One region of the Micromonospora sp. NPDC048170 genome, then DNA from elsewhere that is predicted to be linked to it. Evidence: riboswitches for the same ligand, from Rfam matches in the RefSeq annotation. Region 1 holds a riboswitch; the other holds the start of a gene.
The links. Region 1 has a riboswitch for cyclic di-AMP ahead of AB0D32_RS05165 (NlpC/P60 family protein). Riboswitches for the same ligand answer to the same signal wherever they lie in the genome.
Positions count from the first base shown of each region.

Region 1 (5,046 bases):
CGGTCTGCTCGTCCGGGTGGCCTGCGCAGGGTCGCCCATCGTCTGCTCACCCTGGTCGCCGCGGCGGCGGTCGGCGCCGGCATGCTTGCCGCGCCCGCGTACGCCGAGCCCTCGGTCGACGAGATCGAGGCCGCGATCAACCAGAAGTGGGAGCAGCTGGAGCCCACCATCGAGCAGTACAACAAGGTGCGGGCGCAGCTGAAGGTCAACACCAAGAAGTCGGCGGACCTGGAGAAGAAGATCCAGCCGCTGGCGCTGGAGAGCGAGCTGGCGATGGACCGGGTCGGCGACCTCGCCGCCCGCTACTACATCTCCGGCCCGTCCCACGACATCGGTGCCCTGCTGGTCAGCGCCAAGCCGGACACGCTGACCGAGCAGTTGACCCTCCTGGACCGGCTGGCCGCCAACGAGCGCAAGCAGCTCCAGGGCGTGACCACCCTCCGCGAGAAGTACGACGGGGAGAAGCAGAAGCTCGACACGCTCATCGCCGCCCAGAAGAAGCAGCAGAGCGACCTGGCGGCGAAGAAGAAGCAGATCGACGCCGACATCAAGAAGCTCGAGGCGTCACTGCCGGTGACGACCGTCAAGACGGAGAAGTGCCCGACCATCAACGGGGTGGTCAGCGACGCGGCCCGGACCGCGATCAGGACCGCCTGCGCCCAGATCGGCGACCCGTACGTCTGGGGCGCCACCGGCCCGAACTCGTTCGACTGCTCCGGCCTGACCCAGTACGCCTACAAGGCCGCGGGGATCCACCTCACGCACTTCACGGGTGCCCAGTGGAACGAGGGCAAGGCCATCCCGCGCTCCGAGGCGCGCCCCGGTGACCTGGTCTTCTTCTTCAGCGACCTGCACCACGTCGGCCTCTACCTCGGCAACGACAAGATGGTGCACGCGGCCCGGGCCGGCAAACCGGTCAACGTCTCCAGCATCAACACCATGCCGTTGGCCGGGTTCCGCAGGCCCGGCTGATCCCGTACCCCGCAGAACGAAAGGGTCCCCGGTCGACCGGGGACCCTTTCGTTTTTGCGATGGATCAGCGGGGCGCGCCCAGTGGCGAGGGCAGCAGGTTCACGTCGTCCAGGTTGACGTACATGATGCGGTGGCCGAACTGGATCTGCACATACTTGTTGTCGCCGCGGATGACGGTCCGGTCACCCGGGGCGGAGCCGTCGAACGTGGTGGCCCGGTAGTACTCGCCGGGGAGCACGTTGCCCACGGCGTACCGCTCACCGGCCGACAGGGTGTACTGCAGGGGCGAGATCGTCTGGTACGGCACGCCGGCCGGGTACGCCGCCTGCTCCGGGTACGCCCGGCCGTACACCGGGATGGTGGTCTTGCCGGCCTTCGGGGTGGCGACCAGGCCAACGCTCCACTTGGCCGTCCTGGCGCTGGCCGGGTTGTGGAACCACGACTTCTGGCCGAGGTACCAGATCGCCGTCCAGTCTCCCCGCACCTCGGCCAGGGCGTACGTCTGTCCGGCCGAGACCCGGGCGCCGTGGTCGGAGACGTACATGGTGTTCGGGGTGCCGTCGGGCCGCAGCGCGATGTCGTTGACCAGCGGTGCGTCGTGGCTCGGCGCGTTGTGCAGGGGCAGTGCGGACGACCCGCGCAGCGGGCAGGGAGCCGTCGGCGGGGGCGGGTTCGGCACGCCCGGCGGCTGCCGGTTGCAGCCGGTGAACTGCGGCTGGTTCGTGGCGAAGTCCGGGTCGATGGTGACCAGCCCCGTCCGCGGCGTGCCGGTCGACTTGAACGGCGCCTTGAGCAGGTCGAAGTAGTGCGACCAGTTCCAGTACGGTCCGGCGTCCCAGTGCATGCCGCGCACGTTCGCGGCGACGGTGCCGGGGACGTTGTCGTGCCCGATGATGTGATTGCGGTCCAGCGGGATGTTGTACTGCCGCGCCAGGTGGCGGACCAGCTTGGCGGAGGTGCGGTACATCGCCTCGGTGTACCAGGTGCCGTGGCCCGCGAAGCCCTCGTGCTCGAGGCCGATGGACTTGGAGTTCACGTACCAGTTGCCGGCGTGCCAGCCGACGTTCTTGGTCTTGATGTGCTGGGCGATGTGGCCGTCCACCGAGCGCAGGGTGTAGTGCCAGCCCACCCGCTTCGGGTCCTTGACCAGGTTGACGCTGGGCCCGAAGTAGCCCTCGGTGTCGTGGATGACGATGTATTCGATCTTCTGCTGCGCGGGCCGGTCGGCCAGGTCGTGGTTGCCGTACGCGCCGAGGGTGGTGCCGTAGTTCTGGTAGGGCGCCGGGATCCACTCGCACGAGATGTCGTCGGGGCACTCCAGCCCGTCGGGCCGGGCGAGCTTGCGCAGGCCCAGCCGGTCCAGCCAGGAGCGCTCCGGCAGGACCGCGCTGGCGGCGAGGGTGACCCGCTGCCCGTCGTCGGTCAGCCGGGTGTCGCCCGTGGCGATGGTGGCGTACACCTCGTTGGCGAAGGCCGCCGCGGCGTCGGCGCTGTCCGCGCCGGAGTAGCGGGCCACCGCGCCATACCAGGCCGCCGGGTCGGTGTCGGCGCCGACCGGGGCACCGATCTCTCTCTGGTACGCGGCCAGCAGCGCCGCGCCGCCCCGGATGTTCGCCGTGACGTCCGTCCGCAGCGCCTCCTCGCTGGCGCCGGTCAGTTCGGCGGCAGCGTCGAGCGTCCGCAGGGCGGCCTCGGCGGGAGCCGGTTCGGCCGCCGACTCCGGCGTCTCGGCCAGGGACGGGCGGGAGTCGTCGCCCCGCGGGTCCTCGGTGCCCTCCTCGTGGTGGGTGCCCCCGGGCAGGGCGGCGACGTGCTCGGCGTCGGTGAGGTGCATCGGTCCGTAGCCGGCGCTGGTGCTCGGCGTGCCGGCGTTGGTGTCCCAGCGGGACTGCAGGTAGGAGACTCCGAGCAGGACGCTCTCCGGCACGCCGTACTCGGCCGCCGCGGCGGCGTACTGCTGCTGCCGGTCGGCCGTCGGCGCGGCGGCGGCGGATCCGGCGGCGGTGAGCGGCGTCGCCACCATGGCGGCGGCCACGGCGGCGGCCAGCAGGACGCGTCTGCTCCTCGTTGTCGCTGACAGGTGCATCAGACCCCCAGTTCGGACGGGCAAAGGTGGGGCCACCTTCGCCTCATCCACCGCCTCCGGTCAATACCTTTCCATCAGACACTTCATAAGGAAGAAAATCTTCGTCGCGTGGGTTGCGATCTCGCCCGGCCCGGTGGGAATACGGAGTGTCATGGCCTGGAGGGTTGCGGATCGATAACGGCCGTCTCTACTCTGGTCTTTCGTCGGCCGGTGACAATCCGTCCACCCAGGGCGGTGACGGTCCGACACCGCCGAGTCGCTCCCGAGCGAGCCGGGGACCCAGGTTCCCCGGGGTGAATCCGCAGTCCCTGCGGTAGGGCGCCCCTTCCCGCCCGAACCCGTCAGCTAACCCGGTAGGCGGTACGGAAGAAGGAGTACGGACCCCGGTGGCACACCATGCCCCGCGGCCACCGTCCGCCCGGCCGGCCCTTGCCGACCCGACGACGGCTGCGCCGCGCCCACGCTGGTACCGCTGCACCACCGCCCTCGCCGCCCTTGCCGCATTCGCCGTCGTCCTGATCGGCGGAGCCACGGCGGCCCACGCCGAACCGACGGTCGCCGAGATCGAGCGGCAGATCGACGAGGACTGGAACAGGCTCGAACCGGTCATCGAACGGCACAACGCCGTCCGACAGGACCTGGCCGCCAAGCGGAAGCAGGCCGACGCGCTCGCCGCGCAGATCAAGCCGCTGGAGGAGCAGGTCGGGCAGGCGATGGAGAAGGTCGGCGCGCTGGCCGTCCGCGCCTACAAGGGTGAACAGGCGTCCGCGATCAACGCCCTGCTCGGCAGCCGGTCGCCGAGCGAGATGGTCGGGCAGCTCGAACTGCTCGACCAGTTCGCCCAGCACCAGCAGCAGGAGGTGCGGCAGGTCGCCGAGCTGCGCGACCGGCTGGCCGGGAAGAAGGCCCCGCTGGACGAGATGGTCGTCCAGCTCGGCCGCACCGAGGCCCAGCTCGCGGCGAAGAAGAAGCAGATCAACGCCGAGATCGACCGGTTGCAGAAGCTGCGGCTGCGGATCTACGGCAGCGGGGGCGGCGGACCGCTGCGCCCCGCCCCCTGTCCGGCCAGCTATCCCGGCGGCGCGGCCGGCACCGCGGTGACGTTCGCCTGCGCCCAGATCGGCAAGCCCTACGTCTGGGGCGCCGACGGGCCGAACTCGTACGACTGCTCCGGCCTGATGCTCGCCGCCTGGGCGAAGGCCGGGGTCTCGCTGCCGCACAACGCCGCGCAGCAGCGCCGGGTCACCGCGACCGTCAGCCGGGCCGAGCTGCGCCCGGGTGACCTGGTTTTCTACTACAGCGACCTGCACCACGTCGGCATGTACGTCGGCGGGGGCTGGGTGGTGCACGCCTCCCGCGCCGGGGTGCCGGTCAGGATGAAGAAGGTCGACGACGGCCCGATCCACAGCTACGGCCGCCCCGGCTGAGGTGTAGTAAGGGCACCTTCCTAACGCATTCGGTACAGGAAGGTGCCCTTCCCAACTGCCGACGGCCGGATCAGCGGACCGGCCAGGTGCGCCAGTGCTGCCAGGAACGGCTCGGGGTCGGGCCGCGCTGCCCCTGGTAGCGCGAGCCGTAGACGGCCGAGCCGTACGGGTGCTCCGACGGCGACGACAGCCGGAAGATGCAGAGCTGGCCGATCTTCATGCCCGGCCAGAGGGTGATCGGCAGGTTGGCCACGTTGGACAGTTCGAGGGTCACGTGACCGGAGAAGCCCGGGTCGATGAAGCCCGCCGTCGAGTGGGTGAGCAGCCCGAGCCGGCCGAGTGAGCTCTTGCCTTCCAGGCGGCCGGCGAGCTGGTCGCCGAGCGAGATCACTTCGAGGGTCGAGGCGAGCACGAACTCGCCCGGGTGCAGCACGTACGGCTCGCCCTCGGGCACCTCGACCAACGACGTGAGGTCGTCCTGCTGCTGCGCGGGGTCGATGTGGGTGTAGAGGTGGTTGTTGAAGACCCGGAAGAGTTTGTCCAGGCGTACGTCGATGCTGG
Region 1 covers NZ_JBEZMR010000002.1:346,138-351,183, forward strand. Annotated here, with positions in the region: gene AB0D32_RS05155 (NlpC/P60 family protein) at 1-972, shown strand, start outside; gene AB0D32_RS05160 (peptidoglycan recognition family protein) at 1,037-3,058, opposite strand; cyclic di-AMP (ydaO/yuaA leader) riboswitch at 3,298-3,432, shown strand; gene AB0D32_RS05165 (NlpC/P60 family protein) at 3,445-4,485, shown strand; gene dcd (dCTP deaminase) at 4,556-5,046, opposite strand, start outside.

Region 2 (5,046 bases), on a different contig from region 1:
GCGGCAGCCGCGACGGTCGTGTCGCCCGGGCCGGCGGCCAGCGCCGACGCCTGCGACCCCGGGAACGCGGTGAGCCCGACGAGCACGAGTGCCGCCAGCTGTGCCGACCGATGACTCCGACGCACGGAACGCTCCAATCAGGACCCGCTCGACGGGCGGGTTCGCCAGTTCCAGACGTCGGACTCTACAACGATCAGGAATTCTTCGATGTACCTCCTGCGGGATGGAGCGGACCGGAAGCGGCGGCTCAGTGATCCATCTCCCGGGTCGAGACGGGCGGCTGCCCTGGGCAGGACTTCTTGCGAGGCTCGGCAAGCGCGGCCCCGGCCCGCATGGGCGGTACGTACAGGGTCGCCCCGTTCGCCGGGTAAGGTGCCCGGCGGGGCGATCCCGACCGGGGGGTCGCCGAGGCCGAGCGCCGACGCGGCCGAGGAGGAGACGTACGTGCTGGTGACCCTGCGGACCGTCCGGATCCCGGCGTGACGGGCGTCGCGACCACCGAGCCTGCCGTCCGGCCGGCGTCGCCGGCCAACCGCCTGCCGTCGCTGACCGGGCTGCGCTGGGTCGCCGCCCTGCTCGTCTTCGGGTTCCACGCCGGGACGATGGGCATCATCGCCGAACCCGGCCACAAGGCCGTGGTGGACTGGGTCTTCACCCTCGGCCTGTCCGGCGTGCAGTTCTTCTTCATCCTCAGCGGCTTCGTGCTGGTCTGGTCGGCCCGGCCCAGCGACACCCGGCGGGCGTTCTGGCGTCGCCGGGTGGCCAAGATCTGGCCGAGCCACGTGGTGCTGTGGGCGGCGGCCCTGGCGGTCGCGGCCTGGTTCGCCGACCCCGTGGACCGGGCCGTCTCGCTGGAGAACCTGTTCCTCCTCCAGGCCTGGGACCCCCGGCCGGGGCATTTCTACAGCGTCAACACGGTCAGCTGGTCGCTGTCCTGCGAGTTCTTCTTCTATCTCTGCCTGCCGTTGGCGCTGCCGCTGATCCGCCGGGCCCGGCCGTGGGCGCTGTGGGCCGTCGTGGTCGTGGTGCCGCTGCTGATCCTGGCGCTCTGGCCGGCCCAGGCCCTGGTGCCGGAGGAGAGCCGCTGGTGGTTCACCCAGGTCTTTCCGCCGGTGCGGTCGCTGGAGTTCTGGATGGGCGTGGCCGCCGCCGAGTTGATGCGGCGCGGCCGGTGGCGGGGGCCGGGCCTGCCGGTGGCCAGCCTGATCTTCGTGGCCACCTGGGTGGTCGCCGCGCAGTGGGTCCGCGCCGAACTGTGGGCGGCGCTGCTCTCGGTGGCGTACATCCTGGTCATCGCCGCCGCGGCGGACGCGGACGTGCGCGGGCGGCGCTCGCCGTGGCGGTCCCGGCCGATGATCTGGCTCGGCGAGGTCTCCTTCGCCTTCTACCTGGTGCACGTCCTGGTGATGATCACTGTCCTGCGGCTCACGGGCGACTGGGGCGTCGGCTTCCCCGGCTGGTGGGGGGTGGCGGTGGTGCTCGGGTTCCTGCTGGTCAACCTGGCCCTCGCCGGGCTGTTGCACCGCTTCGTCGAGACGCCGATGATGCGACTGCTCACCCCGCGCCGGCCGACCCCGGAGGCGCCGCGGGACGGGGGCGACGGGAACGGGCCCCCGGGGGAGCGCGGCAACGTCGTGCCGCGCCCCCGGTCCGCCGACCCGCAGGCCGGCCACCGGCCGGCGTACGTCGACTCGCGCTGAGCCCGGCCGCGCGGCGTCCACCGGTGTACGTCGACCCGTGCCGCCGAGAAAATCGCGACCATTTGGGTGACGCCGGTCACCTCGCCGCCGAACCGGTCATCGGGAGCGGGGCGGTCGATTCCCGCCGGGGTTTCGACGCCGATGCCCGCCACTTGTCCCGTTGTCACCCGGAGGCGCTCTCGGAAACGGTCGTCCTATTGAGTCACGTCAGTGGCGAAGTGCCCGCAAAAATTGTCTTCCGATCAAGGTTTAAGCAGGTGGGACGGGGTTGGCAGGGTGTTGGCCGGCCAGTAGTGTCGGCGCGTCCGGTGCGGTAACCGATCGCAAGAGGCGACGCCGCGCCGACCCGCCTAATCGTGAAAGACGAGCCGGGGACCCAGTGCTTTGTGGGGTGAATCCGTGGGCCGCAGGCCCGTGGTAGGGCGTTCTTCCCGCCCGAATCCGTCAGCTAACCCGGTCGGCGGTGTCGGAAGGAGTTCCATCCTCGTGCAGCACCCACCCACCTCTCGGTTGTTCCGCCGTCTCCACGGCACCACGGTGCCCGCGCTCGTACGCCCGCAGGCCACGAGCTGACCCACCGGTCACCGTCCGTCGCCCGGCATCCCGGGCACATCCCCTGAGTGGTCCAGCACCCGCCCGGACGCCCGTCCGCGCGGTCGGTCCGTCTCGCCCTCGGCGCGGACCGACGGCCGCTCACCCCCCGAGCCCGTGGAGGAAACCGTGAAGCACACCCTCAGGCGACAGCTGCGTCGTCTCACGTCCGAACGTCCGTACCAGCTGGCCGCCGCGTCCGCCGCGGCGCTCGTGCTGGCGTCGGGCACCGGCGCGCTGCTTGCCGGAGCCGACGACGCCCCGGCCGCCGCGCAGGCCCCGGTGGCCGCGACCGAGCTGCGGGACGACACCGCCGCCTCGCGGGCCCAGGCCCGGGTCGCCCCGTCCAGCGCCGCCCCGTCCGCGTCCAGCGCCGCCCCGTCGGCCAGCGCCACCAGCACCGCCCCGGACCCGGACCTGACCCGCAAGCCGGAGCCGCCGAAGCCGCCGTCGGCCAAGACCCTGGACTACGACTACCAGGCCCAGAGCACCTTCTACAACTGCGGCCCGGCGGCCGTCCGCAACGCCCTCAGCGCCGCCGGCATCGAGCGCAGCCAGGACGCCCTCGGCGCCCAGCTGGGCACCGACGAGATGGGCACCGACTCGGCCCAGGACACCACCCGCGTGCTGAACGCGACGGTGCCGGGCGACCCGTACCGGACCCGGATGATCCCGGGTGGCGCCGCCACCCCGGCCCAGATGGACCGGCTCCAGGCCGACGTCGTCGCGGCCATCGGCGACGGGCGGGGCGTCGTGGTGAACGTCGCCGGCAGCGCCACGGACACCGGCGGCGGCTGGCACTCGTTCCCCGGCGGCCACTACGTCGCCGTGGTGGGCTACAAGGACGACGGCCGGCTGGTGAAGATCGCCGACTCGGCGAACCCGGCGACCGCGTCGTACTGGATGTCCACCATCGCCCTGGCGAACTGGGCCGCCACCCGCGGCTACTCCGCCTGATCGACGACCGTCGGGCGTCGGCTCCCCATCCCGGGGGACCGGCGCCCGATGTCGTGTCCGGGTCACGGACCTCGCCCGTGGCGCCCCGCGGGTGGCACACTGCGCCCATGGTCGATGAATCGGGTGGCCGGGACGACCGGCGGGTGCTCCTGCTGCTGCACGGCATGGGCGCGACCGGCGACGTGTGGCTGCCGTGGGCGCCGCTGCTCGAGCGCCGGTGGGCGGGGCGGTGGCTCGCACCGGACCTCGCCGGCCACGGCTGGTCGCCGCCGCTGCCGGAGTACTCGTTCCCGGCGCTGGCCGCGCGGATCGCCACCGGGGTCGCGGCGGGGGACCGGCTCGTCGTGCTGGGGCACTCCCTCGGCGGGGTGGTCGGGTTGGCGCTGGCCGCCCGGAGCGCCGGGCTGCCCGTCGACGCCGTGGTCGGGGTCGGCATCAAGGCCGTCTGGTCGCCGGCCGAGCTGGCGAAGGCCGGGGAGTTGGCCGCCCGGCCGGTGACCTGGTTCGCCAGCCGGGACGAGGCGGCCCGCCGCTACCTGCGGGTGGCCGGGCTGACCGGGCTCTTCGCCCCGGAACATCCCGTCGTGGAGGCCGGGCTGCGGCAGGTCGACGGCCGGTGGCGGCTGGCGATGGACCCGGCCGCGTTCGGCGTGGGCGAGCCGGCCCTGCCCGCCCTGCTGGCGGCGACCGACGTGCCGGTGCTGCTGGCCCGCGGCGAGCACGACCCCATGGTCACCGACGCGCAGCTCAAGGAGTTGGGCGTGCCGGTCGCCACCCTGCCCGGCCTGGGGCACAACGCGCACGTCGAGGATCCCGAGGCGGTCCTGGATCTCGTCGACCCGTACCGCTGAGGCCCGTCCCGTCGCCCTCGCGTGCGGCGGCGGGGGCGGGCAGGTCGACCGCCGGGCTCAGGGCGTGGGGGAGAGCGCGGCGGTGTTCGGCCCGGCCGGTCGGGGCGCGGGCACCGGGAGGCCGGCGTCGAGTTCGCGGCGGGCGGCGCCCAGGAACCCCTCGGCGTACGAGTCGGTCGGGAAGTCGCCCAGGTAGCGGCTCCGGGTGGCCCACCGGGTCCCGGCCAGCGGATCGCTGTCGAGCAGCAGCCCCAGCACCTCGTCCACGTTCGACATGTCCCGGTGCAGGACGTAGCCCGACGCGGCGAGCGGGAACTCCTCGGGGAACCGGTCGCCCGAGCCCACCATGTCGGTCACCGCGTACGGCTTGCCCGAGTAGAGGTAGTCGGAGATGACCCCGGAGACGTCGGAGACCAGCGCGTCCGAACGGTTGACGCACTCGGTGAGGGTCAGTTCCCGGCTGGCGGCGACGCCGAAGACGTGCTGCCGGCCGGTGCGGGCCCGGTCTGCGGCGAGCAGTTCGGTCAACCGGCCCAACTGCCGGGCCGAGGCCGGGTTCTGCGAGGTGTACGGGTGGGCCCGCAGGATCACCGTCGCGCCCCGGTCGAGCAGCCGGCGCAGCAGGGTCTCCGCCACCGGCAGCGAGCAGTAGTTGGCGTCCGCGTTGTGCCCGGTCCAGGTCGGCGTGTAGAGCACGGTCGGGTTGGTCGGCCCGGGCACCGGCTCGGGGCGTACCTGGATCGACTCGACCTGGGGGCGGCCGACGATGACGAACTTCTCGGCCGGGATGTCCACCCCGGCGCGCGCGTACCGGTCGATCGCGGCACGACCGGCGACGAAGATCCGGTCGAAGATCGCCGAGACCGGGTTGGCGCTGGGGGCCTTGTCGCTGTCGCCGTGGTGCAGCTGGACGTGGGTCAGCTGGGTGAAGCGGATGCAGTGGCTGT
Region 2 covers NZ_JBEZMR010000003.1:218,889-223,934, forward strand. Annotated here, with positions in the region: gene AB0D32_RS07525 (hypothetical protein) at 1-125, opposite strand, end outside; gene AB0D32_RS07530 (acyltransferase) at 480-1,700, shown strand; cyclic di-AMP (ydaO/yuaA leader) riboswitch at 2,038-2,178, shown strand; gene AB0D32_RS07535 (C39 family peptidase) at 2,409-3,248, shown strand; gene AB0D32_RS07540 (alpha/beta fold hydrolase) at 3,356-4,099, shown strand; gene AB0D32_RS07545 (CDP-glycerol glycerophosphotransferase family protein) at 4,157-5,046, opposite strand, start outside.
Region 2: linked by a shared signal. The riboswitch ahead of AB0D32_RS07535 (C39 family peptidase) and the one ahead of AB0D32_RS05165 (NlpC/P60 family protein) in region 1 are both predicted to bind cyclic di-AMP.